DNA from 4 places in the Cupriavidus metallidurans CH34 genome. Region 2 is predicted to be linked to each of the others. Evidence: predicted binding sites of a transcription regulator. Region 2 holds the regulator's gene; each other region holds the start of a gene.
What was found. Region 2 encodes FNR, which switches genes on or off when oxygen is low (the NO sensors DNR and NnrR bind a similar motif). Its sites were predicted from a motif close to TTGATNNNNATCAA; they were not measured.
Positions count from the first base shown of each region.

Region 1 (7,594 bases), on a different replicon from region 2:
GCGCGCACGGCGCCGGTAAGCTGGCCCAGCACACGGCTGGCTTCGTCGGCGCTTTGGCAGACCACCGAAAGGCCGCCGCAACGCTCGCCGTACAGCGAGAAGTTCTTCGAGAACGAATTGGCCACCAGGCAGGGCACATTCTGGCGGGCCAGTTCGCGCACGGCGAAGGCGTCATCGTCCAGGCCCGAGCCGAAACCCTGGTAGGCCATGTCGACGAACGGCAGCAGCTTGCGCGCCTTGAGCACGCCGATCACCTGGCGCCACTGGTCCTGGTTCAGGTCGACGCCGGTCGGGTTGTGGCAGCACGCGTGCAGCAGCACGATGTCGCCTTGCGGGATCGCTTCGATCGCGGCAAGCATCGCGTCGAATTTCAGGCCGCCGGTGGCCGGATCGTAGTACGGGTAAGTGTTGACCTTGAAGCCGGCACGCTCGAAGACCACGCGGTGATTCTCCCAGCTCGGATCGCTGATCCACATCTCCGCCTTCGGGAAGTAGCGCTTCAGGAAATCGGCGCCGACGCGCAGCGCGCCCGAGCCGCCCAGCGTCTGCAGCGTGGCGACGCGGCCTTCGGCGCGGGCGGCGCAATCCTCGCCGAACACCAGCGCCTGCACGGCCTGACGATACGCGGCCATGCCGGACATCGGCAGGTACGGGCGCGGACCCATGTCCGACAGCAGCGCGGCCTCGGCTTCCGCCACGGCCTTCATCACCGGCAGGCGGCCTTCGTCGTCGAAGTAGATGCCGATGCTCAGATTGACCTTGTTGGTACGCGGGTCCTGCTGGAAGTCCTCGTTGAGCGAGAGGATCGGGTCACCCGGAAAGGCTTCTATATGTTCGAACATGGGATGCGTCTGGCTGTTTGGTTCAGGAGGGCGGCGGCCCGGAGGCCGCACCGGCAATTACTGGATCTGGGCGCTGGCGGCGGGCATGGCCGAACCGGCCTTTTTCTGCCGGAGGCGATAGCTTACGCCAAGTACGCCAAGCCATACCGGAATCAGGTAGACCGAGATGCGCAGGCCAGGCGTCAGGAACATCACCACGAGGATGCCTGCCAGGAAGGCCAGCGTCACGTAGTTGGTCAGCGGGTAGCCCAGGCTCTGGAAGCGCGTGGTCTTGCCGGCGGCTGCCTTGGCGCGACGGAACATCAGGTGGATGATGCTGATCATCGCCCAGTTGATGATCAGGGCCGAGACCACCAGGCCCATCAGCAGTTCGAAGGCCTCGCCGGGCATGAAGTAGTTGATCACCACGCAGATGCCGGTGGCGATGGCCGAGACGGCCAGCGCGGTCAGCGGAATGCCGCGGCGGTTCACGCGCATCAGCGAGCGCGGGGCGTTGCCTTGCTGCGCCAGGCCCAGCAGCATGCGGCTGTTGCAATAGACGCCGCTGTTGTAGACCGACAGGGCGGCGGTCAGCACCACGATATTGAGCACGGTGGCTACCACGTTGCTGTTCATTGCGTGGAAGATCAGCACGAACGGGCTGCCACCGGTCACGACCTTTTCCCACGGATACAGCGACAGCAGCACGGCCAGCGCGCCGACGTAGAAGATCAGGATGCGGTAGATGACCTGGTTGGTCGCCTTCGGGATGCTCTTCTCGGGGCTGTCTGCTTCCGCAGCGGTGATGCCCACGAGTTCGAGGCCGCCAAACGAGAACATGATCACAGCCATGGCCATCACCAGGCCGCTGAAGCCGTTCGGGAAGAAGCCGCCGTGTTGCCACAGGTTGGCGATGCTGGCGTCGGGGCCCGCGGTGCCGGTGGCCAGCAGGTAGCCGCCGAAACCGATCATGCCGACGATGGCCGCCACCTTGATGATCGAGAACCAGAATTCCATCTCGCCGAACGACTTCACGCTGGCAAGGTTGATCGCGTTGATGATCAGGAAGAAGGCCAGCGCGGAAATCCAGGTCGGAATGCCGGGCCACCAGTACTGGACGTAGATGCCGACGGCCGATAGCTCGGCCATGCTGACGAGGATGTAGAGCACCCAGTAGTTCCAGCCGGACATGAAGCCGGCGAAGTGTCCGCAGTACTTGTTGGCGAAGTAGCTGAACGAGCCGGCGACGGGCTCGTCCACGACCATTTCGCCGAGCTGGCGCATGATGAAGAAGGCGACCACGCCGGCCAGCGCGTAGCCCAGCAGCACCGAGGGGCCGGCCAGCTTGATGGTCTGGGCGATGCCCAGGAACAGGCCGGTGCCGATGGCGCCGCCCAGCGCGATGAGCTGGATGTGACGATTCTTCAGGCCACGCTTGAGCGTGCCTTGATTGTCGGGAGCGTGCATGAGTTGTTTCCTCTACCCATTCTTGTGGAATGTCGGGCGCGTCTCTCTTGAGGCGGACGCTTGTCAATAAAGCGCGCCGGCGTGGGTGACGCCGGGCGCAGGGTGCGCGCCGCCATCCGGGGGGATGCCGGCGCAAATCTGTATCAAGCGGGGAGGCGGGGGCGAAAGCCCCCGGAAGATCAGACCTTCAGCGTGCCGCGTTCGATCTGGTCGCGTTCGAGCGATTCGAAGAGCGCCTTGAAGTTGCCTTCGCCGAAGCCATCGTCGCCGGAGCGCTGGATGTATTCGAAGAACACCGGGCCGAGCACAGTCTTCGAGAAGATCTGCAGCAGCAGGCGCGGCTTGCCGCCTTCTGTCGTGCCGTCCAGCAGGATGCCGCGGGCCTTGAGCTGGTCCACCGGCTGGCCATGGCCCGGCAGACGAGTGTCCAGGGCCTGGTAGTAATAGTCGTTCGGTGCCGTCATCAGTTCGACGCCGGCCATCTGCAGGCTGTCGATGACTTCGATCAGGTTGTCGACGGAGAAGGCGATGTGCTGGATGCCTTCGCCATTGAACGCCATCAGGAATTCCTCGATCTGGCCGGCGCCCTTCGACGACTCTTCATTCAGCGGGATGCGGATCTTGCCGTCCGGCGCGGTCATCGCCTTCGAGGTCAGGCCCGTGTATTCGCCCTGGATGTCGAAGTAACGGATTTCGCGGAAGTTGAACAGGCGCTCGTAGAAGCTCGCCCAGTACGCCATGCGGCCACGGTAGACGTTGTGCGTCAGGTGGTCGATCAGCTTCAGGCCGTGGCCCTTCGGGTGGCGGTCCACGCCCTCGATGAATTCGAAGTCGATGTCATAGATCGACTTGCCGTCTTCGAAACGGTCGATCAGGTAGAGCGGCGCGCCGCCGATGCCCTTGATCGCGGGCAGGCGCAGTTCCATCGGGCCGGTAGCGATTTCCACCGGCTGGGCGCCCAGCATCAGCGCGCGGTTGTAGGCCTGGTGGGAATCCTTGACGCGGAATGCCATGCCACAGGCGCTCGGGCCGTGTTCGGCGGCGAAATAGGCGGCGGGGCTATGCGGCTCGTTGTTGACGATGAAATTGATGTCGCCCTGGCGGTACAGCACGACGTCCTTCGAGCGGTGACGGGCCACCAGGGTGAAGCCCATTTTCTCGAACAGCGGTTCAAGGACGTTGGGCGTGGGCGAGGCGAATTCAACGAACTCGAAGCCCATCAGCTTCATCGGGTTTTCAAAGAGGTCGGCCATGGTCAGTGCTCGGGGGCGGATGCGGGGGTGGAAATAATATTGCGGCGGGGAAACGGATTGGGGGCACCCGGAGGCGCTTCCCACGCTGCTCGACATGCGAAAAGTTTATATGCCGGCCAGCTAAATAGGATTTCCTTAGAGGCGCAGGAAAACCCTCGGATATGAGATAAGATTTCGTCAAACGGCTAGTTTGGGAAACGAAAATGCAACATCCGGAACTTGATCGCACGGATCGCCGCTTGCTGGGCGTGCTGCAGGAAAACGGCCGCGCGTCGAATCTGGAACTGGCGGAGGCCATCAGCCTGTCGCCCGCGCAGACTTTGCGGCGTCACCGCCGCCTGGAGGAGGGCGGCATCATCAAGCGCTACGAGGCGCGGCTGGATAGTTCGGCACTTGGCTTCGGCGTCACGGCGTTTATCCATGTGACGATGGAGCGCGGGCATATCCGCGACCTGTCCAAGTTCAAGGGACTGGTGGCGGAACTGGCGCAAATCCAGGAGTGCTTCTCCGTCACCGGAGACATCGACTATGTGCTGAAGGTGGTGGCCAAGGACCTGAAGTCCTTGTCTGACTTCCTGCTCGACACCTTGATGCGCATCCCGGGTGTGAGCGGGGTGAAGTCGAGCGTGTGCCTTGACGAGATCAAGTGCACGAGTGCAATGCCGCTGGAGATCTAGGCAGGTTTCAGTCCCCAGTCTTCAGCGGCGGGTGTATCTGGGTCCTGCTGCCTTACGGGAGGATGCGCCGCATCGCCGCGGCGATGTCCTTGGCACTTTCCGGCCTTACCAGCCGCGCTACTTCCCTGCCATCCCGAAGGAAAACCAAGGTCGGCCAGAGCTTGACACGGAACGAGCGACCCAGCGGCCGACCGCTCCCATCCTCGACCTTCACGTGATGGATGGCCGGGTAGCCGCCGAACGCTTCCTCGATCAACGGCTGGGCGCGCATGCAGTAGCCGCACCACGGGGCGCCGAACTCCAGCAGCGTGGCGCCCGGCAGGGCATCGATCTCGTCGCGGGTCGGTTCGGTGGCGGCAAAGCTCCTGGTCATGCTCATCGCGGTTTGGCTCCTCGTGTGCTTGCAGATGTGCGTGCAGATGTGCGCCCGGATGCGCACCCCGATGAGTGCGACTGGCGTGGTCATCATTTTGCCAGCACAGGGGCGTCGGTGTGCGGCATCGTTTTTGTGGCTGTTCAGGCATGTCAACGGCTTTGATGGGCTCGTCGGGGTGCTGGTCTGATCTGCATCAAGCGGCCTCGGATTGCGCTCACTACTATTGATGCAATTTAAATGCATCTTTACGGATGCCATACCCAGCCGAAAGGAATTCCATGTCTCAGTCCACTTCCAACCCGCAACTCGACCTCCGCACGATCCCGCCGCGTGACCGCCATCCGCTGATTTTCTCGACGTTTACCGGGCTTGAGGTCGGCCAGGCGCTGGAATTGGTCAATGACCATGATCCGCGTCCGCTTCAGATGCAATTCCAGATCGAGCGTCCTGGCCAGTTTGCCTGGGACTACCTGGAACAAGGCCCCGCCACTTGGCGCGTGGCCATCAAGAAGGTTGCATCGGCCGCCAAGGTTGGTCAGTGCTGCGGCGGTTGCGGCGGCGCCTGATTACGACGGCCGAACCGTTCCCACTCCCCATGTCAGGCGCCCGACCCGGCGCCTGTTTTCCTTTGTTCTGCCGAGTTCATGATGTCTACGTCCGATCGCTCCAGACTCCCTTTGGTCTACGCCTGCTCAGGGTGTTCAAGTGTCGCCCAACTGGCCAATGCCTTTGCCGTCCGGCTGGATCGCAGCGGCCAAGCCGAGATGTCCTGTATCAGTGGGGTAGGAGGCCGCGTGCCCGCGCTGACGCGGATCGCGCAGTCGGGGCGTCCGATTCTGGCGATCGATGGCTGTCAGCTTGCTTGCGTGAAGGCTTGTCTTGAGGGTGTCGGGGTGGTTGCCTCGCGTCACCTGGTGCTGAACAGGATCGGGGCAACCAAGCGCCAGCACGGAGAATGCACCGAGGCCGAAGAGGCGGCGACCTGGCAGAGCATCAAGCTCGCGCTTTCGGAGATCTTGCCGGTCTCCGAGAGCGTGGTGAGCAATTAAAGCTGTTTCAGATTGAAGCGAAGCGGTTCTGGCAAGGCCCCGCACGACGCCAGAATCTTTTTGAAACGGCCTTCTAGGGCCGAGCGGCCTGGGCGAGCATGGTGGCAATCTGCTCGTCCTTTTCTTCCCAGACCTGCCCCAGCCAGCGGTGAAATTCACCGCGGAAGGTTGCATCGCTGTTGTAGTCGCTGGTGCAGAAGTCCGGCGGGATCGGCAGTTCCCGGATATGCACCATTACCCTGCCAGCCTGACCGCTGGCAAGTTGCCAGAATGTGGGTGTGCCATCCGGGTAGGCAATGCTGACATCCAGCAGCGCGTGGAACTGTTCTCCCATCGCGTTGAGCGCCATGGCGAGCGAGCCAGCCTTGGGTTTGAGCAGATGGCGATACGGGGACGATTGCGCCCGATGCTTGACCGGGGTGTAGCGCGTGCCTTCCGCAAAGGTCATCACGCTGGTCGGAATCCGGGCGAACTTGGCGCACGCGCGTCGCGTGGTCTCGCGGTCCTGGTTGCGCAATTCAGGATTCTTGCGCAGCGCGGCTTTCGAATGCCGCCGCATGAACGGGAAATCCAGCGCCCACCAGGCCAGGCCAATAACCGGCACGTAGATGAGCTGCTGCTTCAGGAAGAACTTCAGCAGTGGAATCCGCCGGTTCAATACGCGCTGAAGCACGAAGATGTCGACCCAGGAGCGGTGGTTGCAGTTAACCAGATACCAGCTGTCCGGGCGCAACGAACCGAGACCTTCCACGGCCCAGGGCTCACGCTGGAGCAGGCCGATCCAGACGCCGTTGCAGCTGATCCAGCTTGTCGCGATGCGGTTGAGAATGGGGTCGATCAGCCGTCGCACACCGGCGAACGGCAACAGCAATTTGATCACGGCGAGCACGAACAGCGGTGTGCACCAGAAAATCGTATTCAGGGCGAGCAAGGTCAGACTGAGCGTACCCAGGAGGAAAGCAAGCAAGCGTTTCAACAGCAACTCCGGTGAGTCTCTGCACCTGTTTAGGGCGGAGGGGGCGTTTAGAGACAGGTAGAGACACCATCAAAATGATCCCGGCGTCGTTGCGCGGCCTTGATCGGTCCTGGCGGACTGTCTGCGGCCGCACCCCGAACCGGGGCCGCTCTGCTTCATTCTGCTAGTGTCTCTGCGTCAGGAGTGGGAGGGTAGCGCGGCTCCCCACGTGAAGCCATGCGCTAAATCATAGTTTCACGACCGCATACGGGTCGCCATGCCTTCGGACATCCATGGATGAGACCCGGGCCCGACAATCAGAGCATCCACGTTAGCCATGGGCCCCAGCAGGCTCCGTCCTGCCGCTGTACCAGCCACCATGATAGCGGCCCCGAGGCCGTTGACGTCACTTGTTTTGCGCGCGACCAGCGTGACCCCGTGCGGCCCCCGGGTTGGCAGGCCGGTTCGAGGGTCAAGGATGTGGTGATAGCGCTGGCCATCACGGGCAAAGCAGCGCTCATAGTCGCCCGACGACGCCACGACGCCATCGGTGATCGCCACTACTCCCAGCAATCGCTCCGGCGCAAGCGGGTCGCGCAGGCCGATACGCCAGTCGCGGCCCTGAAGCCTGCCGCTGACCAGCACGTCGCCTCCGCCATTGAGCATCGCATTCGAGATGCCTTGCTGCCGCAGCACGTCCATGCCGGCTTGCAGGATCGGGAGCTTGGCGATGCCGCCCAGATCCAGCTTCATGCCGGGACGCCGTAGATAGGCGCTACCGCGCGTTGAGTCCAGAACGACATCACGGTAGTTCACTAGTGGTCGCTCTTGCGTCAGTTCGGCTTGCCCGGGCACTTGCTCATGGCCCGGATCGAAGTTCCAGCCTTCAAACGCGCCGACCGTAATGTCGAAGGCGCCCTGGCTGCGCGCGGAGACCTCGCTAGCCAACCTGAGCGCCGACATCAACTCGGGCGCGATGGGTACCGGGTGCTTGCC
Region 1 covers NC_007974.2:1,582,859-1,590,452, reverse strand. The annotation lists gene RMET_RS25280 (amino acid aminotransferase) at 1-842, opposite strand, end outside; gene RMET_RS25275 (amino acid permease) at 900-2,288, opposite strand; gene hppD (4-hydroxyphenylpyruvate dioxygenase) at 2,468-3,541, opposite strand; gene RMET_RS25265 (Lrp/AsnC family transcriptional regulator) at 3,745-4,218, shown strand; gene RMET_RS25260 (thioredoxin family protein) at 4,271-4,597, opposite strand; gene RMET_RS25250 (DUF2249 domain-containing protein) at 4,873-5,160, shown strand; gene RMET_RS25245 (putative zinc-binding protein) at 5,242-5,643, shown strand; gene RMET_RS25240 (acyltransferase) at 5,717-6,619, opposite strand; gene RMET_RS25235 (FAD:protein FMN transferase) at 6,854-7,594, opposite strand, start outside.
Region 1: a site for FNR is predicted at 4,778-4,791, ahead of RMET_RS25250 (DUF2249 domain-containing protein). Genes of this name have one in related genera too.

Region 2 (7,594 bases):
CCTTCTCGCAATCCTCAATGACGATGCCAGTTTCAGGCTGATCGATATAGACACGCAGAAGTCCGGCCGGGGCACGCTCAAGCTCAACCAACTCGTAGCCCATGCCGATAAGGGTGGTTTCGATCAAATCTGCCAGATGCACTGTAATCCCGAGTAGTGGCCTTCAATACCGTGGCAGACACCGGACAACGCAATACGCTCGGAATTGATGCTCGACGCGACCTGCAAACCGTCCTGCCTGCCCAATCATCCTGCCGGCCCGCCATGTGACGAAAACCAGCCGCAAGTGCAAACGGGCGAACCAAAAAAAAATGGGCGCAATGCCCATCATTCGCCCATCCTCGCCGAGGATGATACTTTTGAATAGACTTTGATTATACGCGGATTATGTCCAAAAGGCAAAAGCCTCCGAGGTTCCGCTCCGGATCGGGGCGATTGCCGACCATTACCGGCACCGCCCGATCCGTCAATCAACGCTGACCTCGGCCGCGCGGTCGGCGACTACCGCCTCCCGCACCCTTGGCAGCCTTTGGCATTACATTTCCATTGACCTCGCCACCGCCGCGACGCTGGCGATTGCCACCTGCGTTGCCCGCATTGCCAGCGTTTCCGGCCTTGCCGCCCCGCCCGCCGCCGCGACCACCACCGGCGCCAGGGCCCCGCAGGCCGCCGCCCATCCCGCCGCCAAACTTGGTCGTATGCGACGTCAGCGGCGCAGGGCCGGACGGAATGTATCCCATCGAGGTCTGCATCGGATCAGGCTGACCACGGCCCGCGCCCCCAGCATTACCACCCCGGCCACCGCTCTTCTCGTAGCGCGGCAGACCATCCATGCCGGTGTGCATCGGCATGCCCGCCAGCGCCGCTTCTTCGCGCTGCTTGCGGCCGCCGACCTTCGTCACACCCTTGCCGCCACTCTGTGCTTCCTTGGACGGCGCCTTCAGTCCAATGTTGGCCATCAGGCCGCGCACATCCGTCGGGTCCAATTCCTGCCAGCGACCGCGCTTCAAGCCGCGCGGCAGCAGGAACTGACCATAACGCGTGCGGATCAGGCGCGACACGGTCAGACCGACGGCCTCGAACATGCGACGCACTTCGCGGTTACGGCCTTCGGTCAGCGCCACGTGATACCACTGGTTCACGCCCTCGCCACCGCCATCGGCGATCCGCAGGAAGTTTGCCTCGCCATCATCGAGCTGAATGCCATGCAGCAGCCGCTGACGATCGGCTTCGGCCAGTTCGCCCAGCGTGCGCACTGCGTACTCGCGCTCCACGCCATAGCGCGGGTGCATGAAACGGTTCGCGATATCACCCGACGTGGTGAAAATCAGCAGCCCTTCGGTATTGAAGTCGAGGCGACCAACCGCGACCCACTTGCCGTTCTTGATGCGCGGGAGACTGTCGAAAACGGTCGGACGGCCTTCCGGATCCGACTGGCTGACGATCTCGCCGGAGGGCTTGTGATAGAGCAGCACCCGTGGAGGCTTGGTCGTCACCTTGCGGTGAATCAGCTTGCCGTTCACGCGGACCTGGTCGGTCGGCAGAATACGCTGGCCGATATGGGCAGGCAGGCCATTGACCGACACACGCCCCTGCAGGATCAGTTCTTCCATCTCGCGGCGTGAACCAAGTCCACCCTCCGCCAGCACCTTGTGCAGTTTGGGCGCGTCGTCGTCTGCGGACAGTTCGCGCACCGGCTTGGCCTTGGTGCGCGGCACAATCGTGTCTTCCTGATCGAACTGCTCGGAAATCACGAAACGGAACAGATCCTCGCCACCGGCAGCGGTCTTCGCGCCGCCCTTGCCGGCTTGCCGACCGGGCTTGTCGCCCTGGCGCTGCTCGACACGCTGGTCACCCCTGTCAGCACCCGGCTTGCCGCCAGGCTGTTGACCCTTGCGCTGACCACCCTTGTTGCGGCGGCCCGGCTGTTGTGAGGTTGGCTTGTTGTCACCATCAACCAGCGCTGCCTTGCGTTGCGGCTGCTGACGGCGCTTGCGAGCCCCCTGCGCTGGCTGATCCGATCGCGGCTGGCCAGCTTGCGCGTCGCCACCCATCTCCTCGGCACCAGCAACTGCCTGCGTGTCGGCGGCCGGCGCCGGCTTGCGACGCCCACGGCCACGCGCGGGGGCGGCGGCCGGCGAAGCATCGCCGCTTTCGCCAGTCGACGAGGGTTCGACATCGTCGCGCCCCGTTTCCCGGCCATCGCGGTCCTGCCCCGCCTGGCGACGGGAAGCCACTAGATTGCGCAGGCCGCGGCGCAGCCCCTTGCGGCGGGGCGCGCCTTCGGCGCCGTTACCCTCGGGGGCTGCGCCGGTATCGCCCGGCACGTCCGGCTGGCGGACGTCTTGCTCAGCGGAATCAGACAAAGTATTCACTATCGATGTTGCATGTTGTTCAGTTGGACACGCGCTCGTCGTCGTCCTCGGTCGTCAGCGGCATATCACCGTCGCGAGCCGGAACTGCGGCGTCCTCCTGCGAGGAAGACTCTGTGTCCACATGGAATCCGTTGGCCTGGGCCACCGGCGCGTCATCGTCATGCCCATCACCCTCGGGCAACTGCGCGACGCTGTCGTTCTGTTCGTTTTCATTGCCGGCGGCATCGCTCGCGCCACCGGACAGATCTTCGGATTGCGGCTCGACCGACAACGACTCAACTGCCGGCTCGCCCGTCTCAGCCACCCCAACGGTAGCCTCCGAAAAGGCTTCCTCGTCACCAGCAGGCGGATTCGCCGTCGCGACCGCCTCGAAATCGATGGCCTGCTGATCCAGCAGTGCCGCCTGGGCCTGGGCCTGGGCATCCTCGAGCGGCGGTAACTCATCCAGCGAGCGCAGACCGAGGTCATCCAGGAATGCCTTGGTCGTTGCGTACAACGCGGGGCGGCCAGGCACGTCCCGGTGACCGATGACTTCGATCCAGTCCCGATCCTCAAGCTTCTTGACCACTTCCGTGCTGACCGTCACGCCCCGGATCTCTTCGATGTCACCGCGCGTCACCGGCTGGCGATACGCGATGATCGCTAGCGTTTCCATCACGGCACGCGAGTACTTCGGCGGCTTTTCCGGATTGAGTCGGTCAAGAAACTCGCGCATCTCGGGACGGCTCTGGAACCGCCAACCGCTGGCCAGGGCCACGAGCTCCACCCCGCGCTGCTGCCAGTCGTTGCGCAGCTCTTCGAGTAGAACCCGGATGGTGTCGGCACCGACGTCGTCGGCGAACAACCGTCGCAGATCACCAACGCGCAACGGCTCCTGCGCACAGATCAGCGCGGTCTCGAGGACGATCTTCGCCTCTTGGGTATTCATGTGATTGTGTGCAGCCTGTCTTTGCACCTGCTTCTGGACGAATCCTGAAGCACTGGAGATTGCAGATACAGCGAGGCCTAAGCCACCGCCATCTCATCGCGCAGCTAACTCGCAGCTTTTCGCAGCGCAGCCGTGCACCTCATTTTCTTTGCATCGAATTGCCGGGTCGTTCCGGCAGGAGATCGTCCGGGGCTGACAGACTGCGCCAGTCAACGGACCTCTTGCGTCGCACCCTCTCCCTTTTGGGGTGGACATTCACCTGGACAATCAGATCGCCAAGGCGGCAAGAAACAATCGATATCGGCCCAGGCAACTTCGCCTGGCACCGGCGCCACCTCTCCACACAGCCCCATCGGACTTTGGAACCAGATCTTGTGAACCGGATGAACTGTGGGGACGATCCTGGCAAGCCAGACCTGCCCAGACCCCCTGGGCACACACCCCAGATCGGGAATGCAGCCCCGGCGACGCCACGAGCGCATCGGAGCGCGATACCGTGGTTTCGCGATTGTATGGCATTCCAGCCCCGCCCTGCAACCAGCAAAAAAGTCTAGAACACGACGCAGAAGCCGTGATTGGCCAGCGTATCGGGCAGCCAGACGGCGCGTGCGACACCCAGCGCCCCAAAACCGATCACAATAAGCGCGGCGCCCACTCGCACGCTGGGGCGGCGCGACAGTTGCCGCAGGTAGCCCGACAAACCCGAGATCACCAGCAGGTTCGGCAGCGTCCCGATGCCAAAGGCCGCCATGACAAGTGCCCCAGAAGGCGCATTACCAGCCAACAAGGCGAGCGCAAGTGCGCCGTACACCATACCGCAAGGCACCAGCCCCCAGGCCAACCCCATCCCATAGCGCCGCATGATGGGCGCGTGCCGACGCAAGCGAAGCGGCATCTGCATACCCAGCGACGCGATGCCCTGAACGACATACGAGGCCGCCCGCGCCGCCAGCCGTTCGAGCCACGCTGCCCGCATGACGCGGCCCCGCAACAACCACACCCCGGTCAGAACAAGCAACAGGCTGCCTGCACCGTAGAGCCAGCGCTGCACTGGCAGGTAATCCTGCTTCCAGACTGTCGCGCCCACCGCCCCCATCAGTGCCCCAAGCAGCACATAGGTCGTGAGACGCCCGGCGTGCATAACCAGTAGTTCCAGCCACCAGTGCAACCGCGAACGATGCACGACGTTAACGACCGCGACAGCCGCCCCGGACTGCCGTTGCTCGACGGCAATGGCAATTCCTCCACACATGGCTGCGCAATGCACGCCGCCAAGCAATGCAAGTGTAAAGACACTGAAAAGCACACCAAATGGCAACTGTTCCTCGCTTCTGCGTCACATCAAGCTGTAAAATGCCTGCATCGCGCCTCCATCGCAAGCGCATTCATGCGAGCACCATCAATTGCTTACCTCCATTCCCGTCACCGAGATGTCTCCACGTTGCTCCACTTGCGCCATGGGCCAGCTTTGCCTTCCCGTGGGCATGTCGCAACAGGACCTCGCAAAGATGGACACGCTCGTACAGGAACGCGTTCGTGTTCACAAGGGCGAAACGCTCTATCGCATGGGCGAGCCACTTACCGCAGTCTATGCGATCCGCTTTGGCACATTGAAGACCCACGTGACCATGGAGGACGGACGCACGCAAATCACCGGCTTCCATTTACCCGGTGAAGTCGTCGGACTCGACGGCCTCGGCGAGATGCAGCATGCATCCGATGCCACTGCACTCGAGGACACCGAGGTCTGCGTCGTACGATTCGATGACCTGCAATCGCTGTCCGGCACCTTGCCGTCGCTCCAGCAACAGTTCCTGCGACTGATGAGCAAGGAAATCTCGCAGGACCAGATCATGCTGATCACTCTTGGCTCGATGCGTGCCGAAGAGCGCCTGGCAGCATTTCTCGTCAACATGTCGGAGCGCCTGTCGATGCGCGGCTACTCGTCGAGCGAGTTCGTGCTGCGGATGAGCCGCGAAGAAATCGGCAGCTACCTTGGCCTCAAGCTCGAAACCGTGAGTCGGCTCTTCTCTCGATTCGCCGAAGCCGGCCTGATTCAGATTCGCCAACGACACGTGAAACTCGTGGACATGGAAGGCATCAGGCAGGTCTATAGCCGAAACTGCTAACGAACGTCCTAGCCAGGAAAACGGCCGCACCTGGAATTCAGTTCCCGGTGCGGCCGTTCTGCTTTCTACCAGCACTCGATCCATTACTCGAGTTCGTCGGTCTCCTCGAGCTTGGTTGGCATGGTGTATAGCGTCAGCCCGCTGGACAACGCGCAAAACAACCACGCCACCAGGAAGCCAATCGTGTAGACCGCCTCACGAGACGCTTCCACCTGGTGCCCGAAGAACGTGAGATCGCCCGGATCAACGACCGAAAATACGGTGGCGGTGGCCGCTCCGCCCATCAGAAACGCCGGCCAAAGTACCCACATCAGCCAGCGGAGTCTCATGGGCGCCTCGCAGCCGGCGACGTTACATGCTCCGCCCCCGTTTTCTCTACGACCAGACCATGACGCTCCACGCCGGAAACCGGCAAATCCGGATGCGTGTTGGCGAGCCAGATGGTCACGCCGCAGCCAATAATTGCAAGCAACGGACCGCTCATCAAAAGCCACGGCCACGGTTCCCTGTACCAGGGCTTGGACTGTTGGGATGTCATTGCGCTCTCCTTGTTTGCTGCCATTTCGCCCTCAGCATCACAGATTGCGGGGAACAATGAAACTCGTGGATTGCCTGATATGCGCGTCTCGGCCGTCCTCGCCCTCCGCCGTCACCGTTACGTTGATCTTGTGCGTGCCTTCCTTGGCATCGTCGATCGGCACGCGGATGCGAATCGGCAACAACCGGTTGGACGTTGGCTGCATGGCCTCGGCGGACTTGTCATACTCGACCGTCAGTCCAGTCAGGTCGTCGCCCTCAGCCTCCACGCGAATCCGCATCGGCGCTTCCGTGGTGTTGATCACCTGGAGCCGATAGACGTTCTCGATCCAGCGCCCCTCCACTTCCCGGCCCAGCGCGCCGCGATCCCGAATGATGTCGACCTTGATCGGCGACCGCACTGCCAGCGACGCGACGAAGCCCGCCGCCAGAACCAACCAGATCAGCGTATAGATGATCGTGCGTGGTCGCAGCAGCCGCTTGCGCGCGTCGGATGTCGACAGGGACTTGCGCATCGCATTTTCCGACGTGTATCGGATCAGTCCGCGCGGGTACTCCATCTTGTCCATGACCAGATTGCACGCGTCGATACAGGCACCGCAACCGATGCACTCGTACTGGAGGCCATCGCGAATATCGATACCGGTCGGACACACCTGCACGCAGATACTGCAATTCACGCAATCGCCAATGCCAGCGGCATGGCGATCGGTCTTGCGGGAACGGCTACCACGCGGCTCCCCACGACCCACGTCATAGGTCACGACATAGGTATCGCGGTCGACCATCACGCTCTGGAAGCGCGCATAGGGGCACATGTACTTGCACACCTGCTCGCGCATGAATCCGGCGTTGCCCCAGGTCGCAAACGCGTAGAACAGCATCCAGAAACTCTGCCAGGGTCCGAGCGTAAAATGCAGGACCTCGCTACCAAGCTCCCGAATCGGCGCGAAATATCCAATAAACGTGAAGCCCGTCCACAGTGCGATCAGCACCCAGAGCACATGCTTGGTCGCCTTGATTCGCAGCTTGCGCAGGCTCCAGGGATCGCCGTCAAGTCGGATCCGCGCGATGCGATCCCCTTCGACATGTCGCTCGATCCACATGAATATCTCTGTGTAGACCGTTTGGGGACAGGCGTAGCCGCAGAACAGGCGTCCGGCGATGGCTGTGAACAGGAATAGCGATAGCGCAGAAATGACCAGCAGCACGGCAAGATAGATCACATCCTGCGGCCACAGCACGAGACCGAAGATGTAGAACTTGCGCGCGCCGAGATCGAACAGCACGGCCTGGCGATCATTCCACTTTAGCCAGGGGGTTCCGTAGTAAATCAACTGCGTCAGGATGACCAGCCACACGCGCCAGCTCGAAAACGCGCCAGAGGTCGAGCGCGGATAGATCTTGCGGCGGACCTCGTACAGCGCTTCCTCGGTGGTCTCTGCCCCCTTGGGGGGCGGCGCGGGACGCCAAGTGTTGCCGTTACGATCGCTCGACGACTGGCTTGCAGACGGATCGTTCGAGGCGTGATCGTCCGAGTGATCGGGGGCGTTAAGGGGCGCGCTCATCGTGTTGCCCTCACGCCCCGGTGGGCGGCACTCCGCCCGGCCCCGGGGCAGTTAGTC
Region 2 covers NC_007973.1:2,201,523-2,209,116, forward strand. The annotation lists gene rimP (ribosome maturation factor RimP) at 1-142, opposite strand, end outside; gene rluB (23S rRNA pseudouridine(2605) synthase RluB) at 471-2,366, opposite strand; gene scpB (SMC-Scp complex subunit ScpB) at 2,395-3,303, opposite strand; gene RMET_RS10190 (sulfite exporter TauE/SafE family protein) at 3,854-4,621, opposite strand; gene fnr (fumarate/nitrate reduction transcriptional regulator Fnr) at 4,707-5,432, shown strand; gene RMET_RS10200 (hypothetical protein) at 5,516-5,761, opposite strand; gene RMET_RS32220 (membrane protein) at 5,758-5,994, opposite strand; gene ccoG (cytochrome c oxidase accessory protein CcoG) at 6,008-7,537, opposite strand; gene ccoP (cytochrome-c oxidase, cbb3-type subunit III) at 7,593-7,594, opposite strand, start outside.

Region 3 (7,594 bases), 1.6 Mb from region 2:
AGACGAGGCCAGGCCGAAACGGCCAGGCGCGTGGACGTGGGCAGTTGAAGCCGCGCTGCGACGCCAGAGTCGTCCGGATAGCGTCTCCAAGGGCCAGACAAAGCAAGCCGCCCCCAACGTGCTGTGCAATAGGTTTCCCGCAAAATCGAGAGTTCTGTATGAGTGACGTCCACCAAGAAAACGACCACCACGAGTCGCCAATCAAGACCCCCAAGCAGCTGATCGTCGTCGTGATCGCAGCGTTCCTGATCCCGATCCTCGTCATCATCCTGCTGGTCAACTTTGTCGGACACGGCACCCGCGAAGGCGCCGGCTCAACCCAGTCTGCCGAGGCAATCAACGACCGCATCAAGCCCGTGGCCTCGCTCGAAATCAAGGACCCCAACGCACCGCGCGTCCTGAAGACCGGCGAAGAGGTCTACAAGGCCGTCTGCGCAGCCTGCCATGCCAGCGGTGCCGCTGGTGCGCCGAAGTACGGCGTGGCGGGTGACTGGGCGGGCCGCATCGGCCAGGGCTTCGACGGCCTGATGAAGTCGGTGCTCAACGGCAAGAACGCGATGCCTGCTCGTGCCGGCACCACCCCGGACGACCTGAGCGACTACGAACTGGCCCGTGCCGTGGTGTACATGGCCGACGCCGGTGGCGCCAAGTTCCCTGAGCCGGCAGCCCCGGCCGCTGGCGCACCGGCCCAGGCCGCCGCTCCGGCAGCCGACGCACCCGCCGCCGCCCCTGCTGCTGCAGCGCCTGCCGCCGCCGCGGCTCCAGCCCCTGCTGCTGCCGCTGCTGCACCGGCCGCCGCTTCGGCTGAAACAGGCAAGAAGGTATATGAACAAGTCTGTGCGGCTTGCCATGCCTCTGGCGTGGCTGGCGCGCCGAAGTTCGGCGACAAGGCCGCCTGGGCACCGCGCCTGAAGGAAGGCATGGACGCAGTCCACAATTACGCGCTGAAGGGCAAGGGCGTGATGCCGCCGAAGGGTGGCTATGCCGGTCCGGACGCCGACGTGATCGCCGCTTCGAACTACATGGCAGAGGCCGGCAAGTAAGAGCGAATGACAGTGACGCCCGGGGGCAACCCCGGAAGTCACCCCGGCTCCACAAAAAAAGCCCGCGAATATCTCGCGGGCTTTTTTTATTGGCTCATTTGCTGAGCATCAAAATTTCTTTAAACGACGCGTGAGTAGCGCACCAGCGGGATGACCTTCGCGTCGTTGGCCGCCGGCGCTGCCGGCTTGGGACGCAGCGCGTCTTCACGCAGATAGTGATCGAACACCATCGCGATGCGACGCACCAGCAGTCGACCCAGCGGCGTGATCTCGATCCGGTTCCGTGTGCGCCGAAGCAGATGGTCCAGGGCCAGCTTGTCGAGGTCGACCAGTTCGGCGGCGAATTTCTGCGCGAAATTGATGCTGTACGAGGCTTCCACGGCAGGAATATCGAGCGTGCCGTTGCACATCAGTTCGCCGATGATGAACTTGCGCAGGCGGTCGTCTTCCGAGGTCTCGAACCCGCGCACGATCGGCAGTTGGCCTTTGTCGAGCGCGGCGTAGTACTCGTCCGTGGTGCGCGCGTTCTGCGCGTAGTGGCCCGCCACAGCGCCGATCGCCGAGACGCCGAAGCCAAGCTGGTCGTAGCCCGCGTGGGTGGCATAGCCCTGGAAATTGCGTTGCAGCCGACCTTCGCGCTGGGCGATGGCCAGATCGTCATTCGGCAACGCGAAATGGTCCATGCCGATATAGACATAGCCAGCAGCGGTCAGGCGCTCGATCGTCGAAACGAGGATGTCGAGTTTTTCCGCGGCAGGTGGCAATGCGGCGGGATCGATGCGGCGTTGCGGTTTGAACACATGCGGGAGGTGCGCGTAGCTGTAGACCGACAGGCGGTCCGGGCGCATTTCCAGCACGCGGTCGATGGTTGCCGAGAAGCGTTGCGTGGTCTGGTGCGGCAGTCCGTAGATCAGGTCCATGCTGATCGAACGGAACCCGAGGCGTCGCGCGGCCCGCACCACGCCGTTGGTTTCCTCATATGACTGCACCCGGTGGATGGCCTGCTGCACTTCGGGATCGAAGTCCTGCACGCCAAGGCTGATCCGGTTGAAGCCAAGTTCGCCGAGCAGTTCCATGCGATCGTCGCCCACACGGCGCGGGTCGATCTCGATCGCGTGCTCTCCCTCAGGCAGCAGCTCGAAATGCTTATGCAACGCCGACATCACGTGGCGCATTTCAACAGGATCGAGGAACGTCGGCGTGCCGCCGCCCCAATGCGACTGCATGACCGCGCGGCGCTCGCCAAGCTGCTCGGCGGCCATGGCCATTTCGCGTGCCAGATAGTCGACGTAACGCGCGCTGCGGGTGTGATCCTTGGTGATGATCTTGTTGCAGCCGCAGTAGTAGCAGATGTTCTCGCAGAACGGGATGTGGACGTACAGCGACAGCGGTGCCGGTACGTTCGCACGGCAGGCATCCAGGGCGCGCCGGTAGGCGGCGTCGCCGACTTCACCGTGAAAGCGATCGGCGGTGGGATACGACGTGTAGCGCGGGCCGTTGCCATCGATGCGGCCGGCAAGTTCGCGGAAGTCGGCGAGTGCGGTGCGGTCGAAGGCGGTAGACGAGGATGCGAGGCCGGAAGGAATAGCGGTATCGGGGGTGTCGGACATGGGGGCGGACATGATTGTGGTGCTTTCTAGGCGGAAGTACGTCCGATCCTATGCCTCGCCCGGGAACGCCATCTTGATAAGCATCAAGGCCACGTCATGCGTGCGCCCGCCAGCCCCGCCGACGTGGGGAGCCAAGTCGCGTGCAAGTCACGGGAGCGTCATGAAGCGCCGATAGTCTCGGCCCGGTCTCGCAGCCCTGTGCTGCGCGGCGTCCTTTCTTCGCTCACACCGCTTCCGAACCACTGCCATGCGCCAAGCCCCACCGCAGTCGAAATCGTCATGCGCGCCCGCGTCTGCAGGGCGTCGGCGCACACTTGGCGCACTGGGTTCGCTCGGCGCGTTGTCATCACTGGCTGTAATCGCGCCGCAGACCGCGTTCGCGCAGCCCGCGCCATCGGGCGCGCGCCGCCAGCTTGTCGTCGGCCAACTGGTCGATCGCACCGGCCCGCAGGCCGATCTTTCGCGCGACTACCTGGCCGGCGCGAAGGTGCTGTTCGACGCGTACAACGCGTCCAACGGCAGCCTGCGTATCGTCCACGTCGTGCGCGATGCCGATACGAATCCGCGTGGCGCCACGGCCCAGGCAGTGGCACTGGCCGACAGCGAACATGCCGAAGTGCTGTTCGGGCCCGGCGATGCATTGCTGCCCGCGCTCGCGGCTTCCACCGAACTGTCGCGCCGTGGCGTGCAGATCGTGGCACCGCTGTCGGGGCTCTCGCTGAATGCCGAGAACGTCTGGTTCACGCGCGCCGACTATCAATCCGAACTGGACGCGGCAGTACGTCAGCTACGCGGCTTCGGACTGACCGCGGTAACGCTGGCGGTCTCTCCCGATTTCGCGGCGGGCACGCTCGCTGCAGGCACGCCCTGGCTGTCGCGGCTGGAGAAAGCCATGTCGGTACAGACGGTGCCGCTCACGGGCAACTTCGACGAGAGCGCGCGCCGCATTGCGGCGGGCCGTCCGGGCGCGGTGATCGTCGGCGGCGACACGCTCGCCTACGGCAGCCTGGGTCGCGCGCTGGCTGCGCAGAACTGGTACGGATTCCTGGTGGGGTTGTCGGCTGTCAGCCCGGTGTCGGCGCGTGAAATCCTCGGCACCGGCTATGCGGGCGGAATGGTCGTGACGCAGATCGCGCCGGGGCCGCAGGAATCGACGCTGCGTGTGGTGAAAGAGCATGTAGCGCGCATGAAGCAGTACCTCGACGAACCGCCCTCGCCCGCCACGCTGGCCGGCTACATTGGCGCCGCGTGGCTGGTGCGCGCGGCCAGCGGCATCAAGGCGCCCGGACCGGTAGAGTTGCGTCGCGCGCTGCAGACGCGTGTCGACGTTGGCGATTTCATGCTCGACTTCACGCGCGGACTACGCGGTTCGCAGTACGTGCAATTGGCGCCGATCAACAAGAGCGGTTTGCCCCAACGCGCCTGAGCCACCGATGGGCCGATGCCCCGTCAGGCGCGCGGCAGCACAATGCGCACGCGCAGGCCGCCCTCGGTACGGTTGCTCAGCGTGAGTTCCCCGCCGTGTCGCGCCACGATATCGGCGGCGATCGCCAACCCCATTCCCACACCGCCTGTGGCACGGCTGCGCGACGACTCCACGCGATAGAACGGCTCCAGCACGCGCTGGAGTTCCGCGGGCGGAATACCCGGGCCGTTATCGGACACGTCGATGATCACGCGCTCGGCGCTGTCGGTCAGCACGATATGGGCGGCGCCGCCGTACCGGTGCGCGTTCTCCACCAGATTGACTACCGCGCGGCGCAGTTCGGCCGGGTACGCCAGCAGCGGCACGGCGGTGCCGGAAAGCCGCACGTCCTGGCCCATTTCCTGGGCATCGTCGACGATCGCCTGCAGCAGTGCCAGCACGTCCACGCGCTGGCGCGGGCCGGCGGCATCGTCTCGCTCGCGCAGGTAGTACAGCGTGGCGTCGATCAGTCCGTTCATCTCGGCCAGATCCTGGCGCAGACGGTAGCGCACGTTGTTGTCCTCGATGCGCTCGATGCGCAGGCTCATGCGCGTCAGCGGCGTGCGCAGATCGTGCGACACCGCCGCCAGGAAGCGTGATTGCTGCGCCAGCTGGGTGCGGATGCGCTGCTGCATCAGGTTCAGTGCCCGGGTAGCGTCACGCGCTTCGGCTGGGCCCATCTCCTCCTCCAGCGGCGGCGCGTGGACGTCCTGCGCCAGCCGGTTCGCGCCACTGGCCAGTTGCTGCACGGGCCGCGCCAGCAGACGCGCGCCAACCCACGATGCAATCAGGATGGCCACGAGCTGGAACAACATGCCCAAGTGCGGCGGCCAGAGACCTCGAATATGGAAACCGGACGGTGGCCCAGGTGGCCCAGGTGGTCCGGGCGGCATGAGTACGCCGCCTTTCTGCATGCGGAATGCGTCGGGATGCAGCGGGGGCCCGTCGTTGTCGCCGTCGTCATCGTCATCATTGGGCGGTGGTGGCGGCCCGTGCGGATGGCTGAGCGATGCTAACGCGCCCGGCAGTGGTGCAGGCAATGAGTGGCCGGCCGCCTCGGCTTCCGAGGCGGCGCGGCGCATCCGTTCCATGTAGCGCTCCGAACCCGGGCGCGGGAAGAACCCCTCGATCACGGTCACGCCCAGCACGTGAACAGCAAGCATGATCGCGGCCATCACGAAGAACAGCCGCACGAACATCGAATCGAAGCGCCTTCGGGGCGTCTCCGATGCGCTGGAACGCAATTCGGGCCGCACGATCGGTGGATCGTCCGCCGATGGCGGCATCTGCGCGGCCATGCCGTCAGTGCTCCACGGTGCCCGTGAAGACGTACCCTTCGCCACGCACGGTGCGGATCAGTGCCGAGTCGCGCGGATCGTCACGCAGCTTCTGGCGCAGACGGGACACCAGCAGGTCGATGCTGCGATCGAACACGTCCAGATCGCGTCCACGCGCGGTGTTGATCAGCATCTCGCGATCGAGCACGCGATTGGGATGCTCGATGAATGTCAGCAGCAGCCGGAATTCCGCGTTGGAAAGCGGCACCACCGTGTCCTCGGCATCCACCAGCTGGCGCAGCGTGGTGTTCAGTCGCCATGCCGCGAACCGGACTTCATGCCCGGGCGCAGCCGGCGCCGGACGTCGCACGTCGGCACGGCTGCGACGCAGCACGGTATGGATGCGCGCCACCAGCTCGCGCATCTCGAACGGCTTGGTCACGTAGTCGTCCGCGCCCACCTCGAGTCCCACCACGCGATCGGCCAGTTCCGCGCGGGCGGTCAGCATGATCACAGGCAGGTTGCTGGACTCCCGGATTTCGCGGCACAACGTCAGGCCGTTCTCGCCGGGCAGCGAGAGATCCAGGATGACGAGGTCGTATTCCTGCTTCGACATCGCCGCACGCATGGCAGTGCCGCCTTCGGCACCTTCGGCCTCCATGCCGAATGTGGCGAGGTATTCGGCCAGCATGGCCCGGATTTGTGGGTCGTCGTCGACGATCAGCAGGCGGATTGGCAGAGCGGGGGACAGGTCCATGGCGAGCTTGCGGATGGGAACGGCCGCGGAACCGCGGCCGGATGGAGCACCCAATGTACCAGCTTGCCCATTACAAGCGATGCCGGTTTTGTATCAAACTTGATACGTGCGCAAAACGCCACAAGTAGCGAGAGGCGGAAAAAAACGCCCCCGGTGCTGCCGCATCCGGGAGCGCTCAACAGGGAAGAAGCCGGGCTCGCATGCGCCCAGCACACACCGCAAACCGAAGGGTAGGCGCAGTGTGTCGCGACAGACGTCGAGACGAAAGCGCGCATTCCAATCGTAGAGAGCCGGTCATCGCGAAGCTTGTCCGGCTTGTATCAATCATTCCGCCGCAGGCTTGCCGAGCAGCGCCTTGAGCCCGGCCAGACGATCCTTCGGGCTCATGGCCGGAGTCTCGTCCTTCGGGGCGGGACTGTCCTCGAGCTTCATCTCGGCGATGAAACGCGACGGCTCGCACGCATACGTATCGCGGGCGCGCTTGCGCTTCCTGCACCAGCTGATCTGCAGACTGCGCTGCGCGCGCGTGATGCCCACATACATCAGGCGGCGCTCCTCCTCGATCTTCTCGTCGCCCATTTCCTCGTCCTCGCGCGAGTGAGGCAGGATGCCCTCCTCCACGCCGACCAGGAACACGTGCGGATACTCGAGCCCTTTCGACGCGTGCAGCGTCGACAGTCGCACCGCATCGGGATCTTCCTCGCGGCCTTCCAGCATGCTCATCAGCGCCACGGTCTGCGTAAGCTCGAGCAGGTTCTTGCCTTCGTCGCCGAAACCATCGGCGGTGTCGAATCCGGTGGCTTCGCCCTCGCCTTCCGGCTCGGGACGCGTGCCCTTGCGTTTGAGCCAGTCGAGGAATTCGAGCGTGTTGGTCCAGCGCGATTGCGCTTGCCGTTCGTCGAAGGTGTCGTAGAGGTAGGCCTCGTAGTGGATGCCTTCCATGAGATCGTCGAGCACCACCGTGGCCGGGTCTGTCTTCGCACGATCGGCCAGCCGTACCATCGACTCGCAGAACGTGCGCAGCGGCTCAAGCTGGCGCGGCTGCAGCTTCGCCTCGATGCCACCCATCATGGCCGCCTCGAACAGCGATACCTTGGCCTGGCCCGCGAACGTGCCGAGCACTTCGAGCGTGGTGTTGCCCACGCCACGACGCGGCGTGGTGATCGCGCGGATGAATGCGGGATCGTCGTCGGGGTTGGCGATCAGGCGCAGGTACGCGCAGATGTCCTTGATCTCGGCCTTGTCGAAGAAGCTCTGACCGCCCGAGAGCACATACGGAATGCGCTCGCGGCGCAGGATCTGTTCGAACAGCCGGGCCTGGTGATTGCCGCGATAAAGGATTGCGTAGTCACGGAACTGCGCGCGCCGCTCGAACTTGTGCGCGGACAGCCGGAATACCACTGACTCTGCCTCGTGCTCCTCGTCGTTCATCGGGTGGATCG
Region 3 covers NC_007973.1:3,752,065-3,759,658, forward strand. The annotation lists gene RMET_RS17455 (c-type cytochrome) at 159-1,043, shown strand; gene hemN (oxygen-independent coproporphyrinogen III oxidase) at 1,163-2,665, opposite strand; gene RMET_RS17465 (ABC transporter substrate-binding protein) at 2,901-4,079, shown strand; gene RMET_RS17470 (ATP-binding protein) at 4,103-5,416, opposite strand; gene RMET_RS17475 (response regulator) at 5,421-6,152, opposite strand; gene RMET_RS17480 (UvrD-helicase domain-containing protein) at 6,477-7,594, opposite strand, start outside.
Region 3: a site for FNR is predicted at 2,727-2,740, ahead of hemN (oxygen-independent coproporphyrinogen III oxidase). Genes of this name have one in related genera too.

Region 4 (7,594 bases), on a different replicon from region 2:
CTACTGAGTCCGAAACTGCGTTCCTGCTGCATTCGCATCCTCCTGATTCACCCATGACGCACGCTTGACGCTGCCGGAGCCCGGATTGCTTGTACTCCGGGCACGAAACCGGTATAGCGCTTGCTCGATGGATATTGGGCACACGCGTGGCGCCACCCCCATGTTTCATCGCATAATTACGAATACAGATTCTGGCTGGAGCAGCAAGTCGCCCGCCACCGACCACGAATCCAGGACAGGAGTTGGGAATGGGGCCGGAAGCCGTGACGGGCACCGATGACAATGGCGACCGGCGAATCGCCGAAAACGAAACACGGCTGGCGGGAATCATCCGCTCGTCGATGGAAGCCATCATCTCGGTGGACGAAGAACAGCGCGTGGTGCTGTTCAACCCGATGGCGGAAAAGCTGTTTGGCTTGCCGGCGGAACAGGCCATGGGCCGCCCCCTTGGCGATTTCATCCCTGCCCGTTTCCGCACTGCCCATGCGGCGCACGTCACGCGTTTTGGCGTGACCGGTGTTTCCGACCGGCAGATGGGGCGCCAGCTCACGCTGCACGCCCTGCGTCAGGACGGAACCGAATTCCCGATCGAAGCGTCGATCTCGCAGACCTCCGATGGTGCCGGACACAAGCTTTTTACGGTCATGCTGCGCGACGTCACCGCTCGCGTGCGTGCCGAGACTGCGCTGCAGCGGTCCCGCGAGGAACTCCAGGCGCTGTCGGACAGCATCCTGGCAGCGCGCGAGGACGAAAAGCGACGCGTCGCGCGCGAGCTTCACGACGATCTGGGCCAGCGCCTGAGCGCGCTGAAAATGGATCTGGTGATGCTGGAGACCGACTTGCGTACCGACTGCGGCGCTGTGCGTGCGCTCGGACAGGTCAGCGCCATGCACACTGTCATCGACGAAACCATCGCCGCCGTGCGCAGGATTTCATCCGATCTGCGGCCCGCGTTGCTCGATGAACTGGGCCTCGCTGCCGCGCTGGACTGGCTGGCCAAGGATTTCAGCCGGCGCTACGCGATTCCGGTGAGCACGCGGACCCCCGAGGAGATCGACGTCACCGAACAAGCCGCCACCGCTGTGTTCCGGATCGTCCAGGAGGCGCTCAACAACGTCGTGCATCATGCGGACGCCAGCGAGGCCTGGGTAACGCTGACGCACCAGAACCCGAACCAGAACCACGATCACGACCAGTACGTGCTGCGCGTGCACGATGACGGGCGCGGCTGGAACGGCCAGCCGAAGGACGGCGCGCGACGCTCGTTCGGCCTGCTTGGGATCCGGGAACGGGCACGCCTGCTGGGTGGCACGGTGTCCATCGAACATTCGCCCGGCGAGGGCTTCGAACTCGTCGTCACGTTTCCGGGTCATCCGGATTGCAAGGAGACCCAGGCATGATTCGCGTGATCATTGCAGACGATCACACTGTGGTGCGCAACGGATTGCGCCATATCCTCGAACGCACCAGCGACTTCGAGGTGGTTGGCGAAGCAGCCCGCGGTACCGAAGTGCCACAACTCGTGCGCGAGCTGTCGCCGCATGTCATCCTGCTGGACCTGTCGATGCCCGGCCGGAACGGGCTGGAACTGATCCGGCAGCTGCGGACCGATCATCCGGCACTACGAATCCTCGTGCTGACGATGCACGCGGAGGAACAGTATGTGGTCCGCGCCTTCCGTGCCGGCGCGGCTGGCTACCTGACCAAGGAAAGCGCGGCGACAGAACTGGTGGAGGCGCTGAGGAAGGTGGCCGCGGGCGGCACCTACGTCAGCCCCGCCATGGCCGAAAAGCTGGCGCTGGGCCTGCAGGAAAAGCCCGATGCGCCGCACGAGGGCCTGTCGGATCGTGAACTCGAGGTCTTCCGGCGCATCGTCGACGGCGAGTCGCTCACGCAGATCGCCGCCGCGCTGTGCGTCAGCGCCAAGACGGTCAGCACCTACAAGATGCGCCTGATGGAAAAACTCCAGCTTCGCAGCGACGCCGCGCTGGTCCGCTATGCGATCGAGGCGAGGCTGTTCGGCGACGAAGACAAGCTATAGCGTCGTGACCCCCAGCCACAGCCCCGTCGTTCAGGCCGCCTCGCCGCGAATCAGCAGCACCGGCTTGCTGGTCTTGGCCACCACACCTTCAGAGACGCTACCCATGATCATGCGGCGCACACCGCGTCGGCCGCGCGTACCCATCACGATCACATCGGCTGGCCAGCGGTCGGCATAGCCGACGATCGCGCCGGCGATGTCACCCGGCACCGCCGACTTCTCTGCCAGTTCGGTTTGAAACCGCACGCCAGCGTCCTGGAGACGGCGAGCGGCGGCAGCCAGGGCCTTCTTGCCGAAGTCCGTCAGCCCATTCAGGATGTCCTGCGGATTGACGAAACCTGCCTCAAGGAACACTTCGCCCTCGTCCACCACGAACAGGACCTTCACCTCCGCGCCCATGCCCTTGGCCAGCCCGGCTGCCTGCGCAATGGCCAGGTCGGAAGACGGGCTGCCATCCACGGCAACCAGGATGCGTTCATACATATCGGTCTCCTCAGTCCGGGCCACGTGCCCTCACTGACCCAGCATAGGACGTGCCAAGGCTCCATGGTTGATGTATCGCAAGACGACCCGAGCCCACCGAATCAGGCGCTCTTGATCTGTCGCAACCATACGCGGCACATCACGCATACATTTGAGACCCAAATGGCGCCGAAGCGCCTTGCTTTTTCAGGAGACCACATGGACATCTCGGCGATCATGGTCCACGTCGATGCCTCGCAATCAGTGGAGGCCCGGCTCTGTCATGCCGTGGCGCTGGCCGGATCGTTTAACGCCACGCTGATCGGCCTGCTCTCGCTAAGCGCGGACGAGCCAGCGTGGGTCTACCGCACTGCGGACGGCCGCCGCGAGCGCCAGGCCTACGAGCCGGATCTTGGCGCCGCATGTGAAGCCGCCCGGGAAGCCTTCGATATCGCCACCGAAGCCGCGACGTTTGCCGTCGACTGGCGCGTCGGCGAGGGCGCACCCACCGACGCCATCCAGTGCGAAGGCCGGCTGGCCGACCTGCTGATCGTCGGCCAGCCGGACCGATTGAACACCGACAGCGAGGTAGCCCGGCACTTCGTTGAGACGGCCATTCTTTCGAGTGGCCGCCCGGTGCTGGTCATTCCTCAAGGGCCGCTGCCGGACGCCTCCACCTTCCCCTATAGCTCGATCGTGGTGGCCTGGAACGGTACCCGCGAATCCGCGCGTGCGCTGCATGACGCGTTGCCGTTGCTCAAGCGCGCCACCCAGGTCGACGTGGTGTCCTGCATTCCTCCGCACGCGCGCCGCAAGGCCGAGCTCTCCCCGCCCGCCTACGCGGCAAACTGGCTGGCTCGGCATGGCGTGCACGCGAGCATGGTCGAGATGGTGCTGGAACGATCGGCCGATATCGGCGAGTCACTGCTTGCCATCGCCGGCCAGCGCCGGGCCGACCTGCTGGTTTGTGGCGCATATGGCCGGGGACTGCTGCGCGAGGAATTGCTGGGTGGCGTGACGGACACCGTGCTGCGCCACGCCACGATTCCCACCCTCTTTTCCTACTAGCCGCGCCGACACCCCTTGCTCGGGCGCTCAGTCGAGCGCTTAGTCGAGCGCTTAGTCGAGCGCTTAGTCGGGCGCTTAGTCGAGCGGATAGATACCCCGGTACTCGGGCATCGTGACATCCCAATGCAGCGAATGCTCGATGCGCTGGCGTAGCGCATCGGCGGCACCGGGCTCGCCGTGGACGATGAACGTCTGCCGTGGCGGCGTCCCGATGGCACTCATCCAGTCCATCAGCCCATCCGCATCGGCATGTGCCGAGAAATGGCGAATCTGTTCGACTGAAGCACGCAGTTCGACTTCGCGCCCGTGCATACGCAATGTGCGCTGACCGGACGCCAGCGTCGCCCCCCGCGTTCCCGCCGCCTGGAACCCCACCAGCAGAAAAGTGCTGCGCGGGTCCTGCCCGAACGATTCAAGGTGATGCACCACGCGCCCGCCGGTCAACATTCCGCTACCGGCCAGGATGATTTTCGGCTGATCCACCCGGTTGATGCGGATCGACTCCTCCATGCTCCGGGTCGGAATCGCCACCGAACAAGCAGCCGCGCACGTTTCGGGGTCGATGCGCAGTTCGTCCGTGTGCTCGGTGAGAATCCGCGTGGCGTCAATGGCCATCGGGCTGTTCAGATAGATGGGCACATCGGGAAAGCGCCGTCGCTGGCGCAGCCGGTAGAGGCAATACAGCAGCAACTGGGCGCGCCCAACCGCAAAGACGGGAATGATCACGCTGCCGCCCCGGGCAACGGTCTTGCGGATGATATCGGCCAGCAGCTCGATGGGATCGCCCTCCGGGTGCAGGCGGTCACCGTAAGTCGATTCCACGATGAGGTAATCCGCCGCGGTGGGCGGCTCCGGCGGCCGCATCAGCATGTCGTCCTGCGGGCCGAGGTCGCCGGAGAACAGGATGCGCCGGCCCTTGGCATGGATCGTCACGCTGGACGAGCCAAGAATATGGCCCGCGCGATGAAACTCCGCTTCCACACCGCGTGCGATTGTCACGCGCTTGCTGTAAGGCGCGGGCTTCAGATGTTCCAGCGCATGCATGGCATCCGCCACGGTATAGAGCGGCAGCGCCGGTTGATGACGCGAATACCCCTTGCGGTTGGCATAGTTGGCGTCTTCTTCCGCCAGATGGGCGCTGTCCGGCAGCAGCAGGCCGCAAAGCTCCGCGGTTCCCGTCGTACAGTGCACGCGCCCCTTGTAACCGCGTTTCACCAACAGGGGCAGATAGCCGCTGTGGTCGATATGCGCATGTGTCAACACCACGGCATCGAGACTTTCCGGGCTGATCGGAAAGCGATCCCAGTTACGTAGCCGCAGGGCCTTGTAGCCCTGAAACAGTCCGCAGTCGATCAGCACCCGCGCTTCTCCGGTGTCGATCAGAAAGCGCGAACCGGTCACGGTGTCCGTTGCCCCAAGGAACTGGATGTGCATGGTCTGTGATGTTGGTGTTGGCGTCGTCAGTAGCGGTGTTGTCAGTATTGCCGTAGCCGCTCACTGGCTTTGAAACGATGGCAAAACAGTACGTACCACGCGCTTCAATGCGACATCAGCAGTGGCACCGGTGCGTTGCGCAGCAGCGTGCGCGTGGTTCCGCCCATCACGAGTTCGCCGAGCCGTGAGTGGCCGTAGCCGCCGGTCACCAGCAGATCGGCTGCCTCGTTGCGCGTCACGCGCATCAGGCTGTCAGCTGGCGACGCGGCCTCGTCGATACGCAGCGAAGCGCTGACGCCGTGATCGGCCAGCCAGCGCACGGCCTCGGCCGCGCCATGCTCGTTCGGCCCCGCGCCGCTGAGCACCACCTGCAGGATCACACGCGATGCCAGTGCCAGCAGCGGCAACGCATCTCTCATAGCGCGCGCGGCTTCGCGCCGCCCGTCCCAGGCCACCACGACGGTGCCGCCCGGCACCAGGCTGCCACCAGGTGGTATCACCAGAATCGGACGGCCAGAGTTCAGCAGCACATACTCGGCGGAAGTGGCCATCAGCGCCGGCGTATCTTGCGCCAGCGACGGCGGCGCCGGCAGAATCAGATCGCTGCTGACACCGCGCGAGGTCAGCGCCCAGCCCGCCTCCTGCTCGACCACCACGTGTGAAATCTCGATGCCCCGCCCACGTCGCGCCACTGCCGCATCGAGCGCAGCGGCATCGGCCTGTTTCAGGTTGCGCAGCATGTCGGCGCGCATCTGCTGATAACGCGCGGTCTCCTCGCCGGCGCTCCGGAATGGATCCAGCAAGGTGCCAGTGGCGGTCAGTCCGACGACCCGGGCGGTGAACAGCGACGCCAGCGTCAGCGCGGCATCCAGACGCGCATCGCGCGCCGGATCAGCGGCAAGATCGACGAGAATGGTCTTGAAATCCATGGGGGCTCCAGGCAAGGGGGCGATCGGGCGGCAAGAATGGATACCGTCTTGTGCACTTTAATCGCCAAAGATGCTCCGCGCTTGCCTCAAGTCAAATACATGACGGCCAGGAAACCAAACATTGTCGGTACAAGTCGCGGCAATCAACCGTCTGAAGGAGGACTCAATCGAAGGCGAACTACCTTGCCTCGGCTATCGGGAGCACCTGTGCTGCGCGTAGGCAAAGCCCGACCTGTCAGGTAACCCTTACACGCGCACTCCAGACCCTGACACAGGTATCAGCCGACGCTGATTTCAGCCTTTCCGATCACAAGGCATACTTCCGCGCAGATGGGGAGTTATTCAGATCAAAGAACCTTGATTTGGCGGTGAACGCCTGACGGCCCCAGGGGAGAGCATCATGTATGAAGTGGTAGAGGGGTCAACCGTCGAAGCAGGAATGGATGGGGAATGCACCGGACATGCGCACGCGCCGAGCACGACGCGGCATTTCCAGGCGCGCTGCATGGATTGCGGCCTGCGCCGCCTCTGCATCGCCTCGTCTCTCGAACCGGAGGAGCTTCCGCAACTGGAAGCCGTGGTCAGCCACTGGCGCATGGTGCATCGTGGCGAATACCTGTACCGCTCCGGCGACAAATTCCAGAACCTCTACACCGTCCGGTCGGGATCGCTGAAGACCGTGGCCACCCACGCTGGCGGCCATGAGCACGTCACCGGCTTCTTCCTGCCGGGAGAAACGGTCGGCCTTGGGGCGATTGGCGAAGGCGAGTATGACTGCGACGCGATTGCGCTCGAAGACAGTGCCGTCTGCGTGCTGCCGTTCTCACCGCTCGAAGGACTGTGCCGCGACGTCAAGAGCGTGCAACAGCATTTCCACCGGATGCTGAGCCGCGAGATCCTGCGCGAGTCCAAGCAGATGATCCTGCTGTCGGGCATGACTTCGGAACAGCGTGTAGCGGCATTCCTGATCAACGTGTCGTGTCGCCTGCAGGAACGCGGCTATGCTTCGCGCGACTTCACGCTGCGCATGACCCGCGAGGAAATCGGCAGCTACCTCGGCATCAAGCTCGAAACGGTCAGCCGCACGTTCTCCCGCTTCCAGCGCGAAGGCCTGATCCGCGTGGATGGGAAGCGCATCGAACTGTTCGATATCGAGGCGCTCGCGGCCATCTGAGCCGCTGGCACCAGCGCCTGCTACTCACGGGCCTCCCGCCGCACCGCCTGCGGCGGCACGCCGAACCCCCGCAGGAACGCCTCGCGCATATGGCGCCGGTCTCGAAAGCCGGCCTCCCGCGCCACGACTTCCAACGGGTGGCGACTCTGTTCGATCATCAGCCGCGCCGCTTCCAGCCTCAGATTCTCGATCGCCTTGGCCGGCGACTGCCCGGTCTCCGCGGTGAACACGCGGCTGAACTGGCGTGGGCTCAGATGCACCGTCTCCGCCAGTTCCTCCACCGTCAGTGCCTGGCTCAGGTTCTTGCGCGCGTAATCCAGCGCACTCTGGATACGGTCGGATTTCGGCGCCATATCCAGTAGCTCCGAGTGCTGTGACTGTCCACCCGAGCGCCGCTGGTGCATCACCAGCTTGTGGGCGACCGACCGCGCGATGTCCGCGCCCAGATCCTTTTCGACCATGGCAAGCGCCAGATCCAGGCCGGCC
Region 4 covers NC_007974.2:1,119,955-1,127,548, forward strand. The annotation lists gene RMET_RS23255 (sensor histidine kinase) at 249-1,400, shown strand; gene RMET_RS23260 (response regulator) at 1,397-2,041, shown strand; gene RMET_RS23265 (universal stress protein) at 2,072-2,524, opposite strand; gene RMET_RS23270 (universal stress protein) at 2,723-3,571, shown strand; gene RMET_RS23275 (MBL fold metallo-hydrolase RNA specificity domain-containing protein) at 3,647-5,005, opposite strand; gene RMET_RS23280 (universal stress protein) at 5,110-5,934, opposite strand; gene RMET_RS23285 (helix-turn-helix domain-containing protein) at 6,335-7,108, shown strand; gene RMET_RS23290 (GlxA family transcriptional regulator) at 7,129-7,594, opposite strand, start outside.
Region 4: a site for FNR is predicted at 2,592-2,605, ahead of RMET_RS23265 (universal stress protein). Genes of this name have one in related genera too.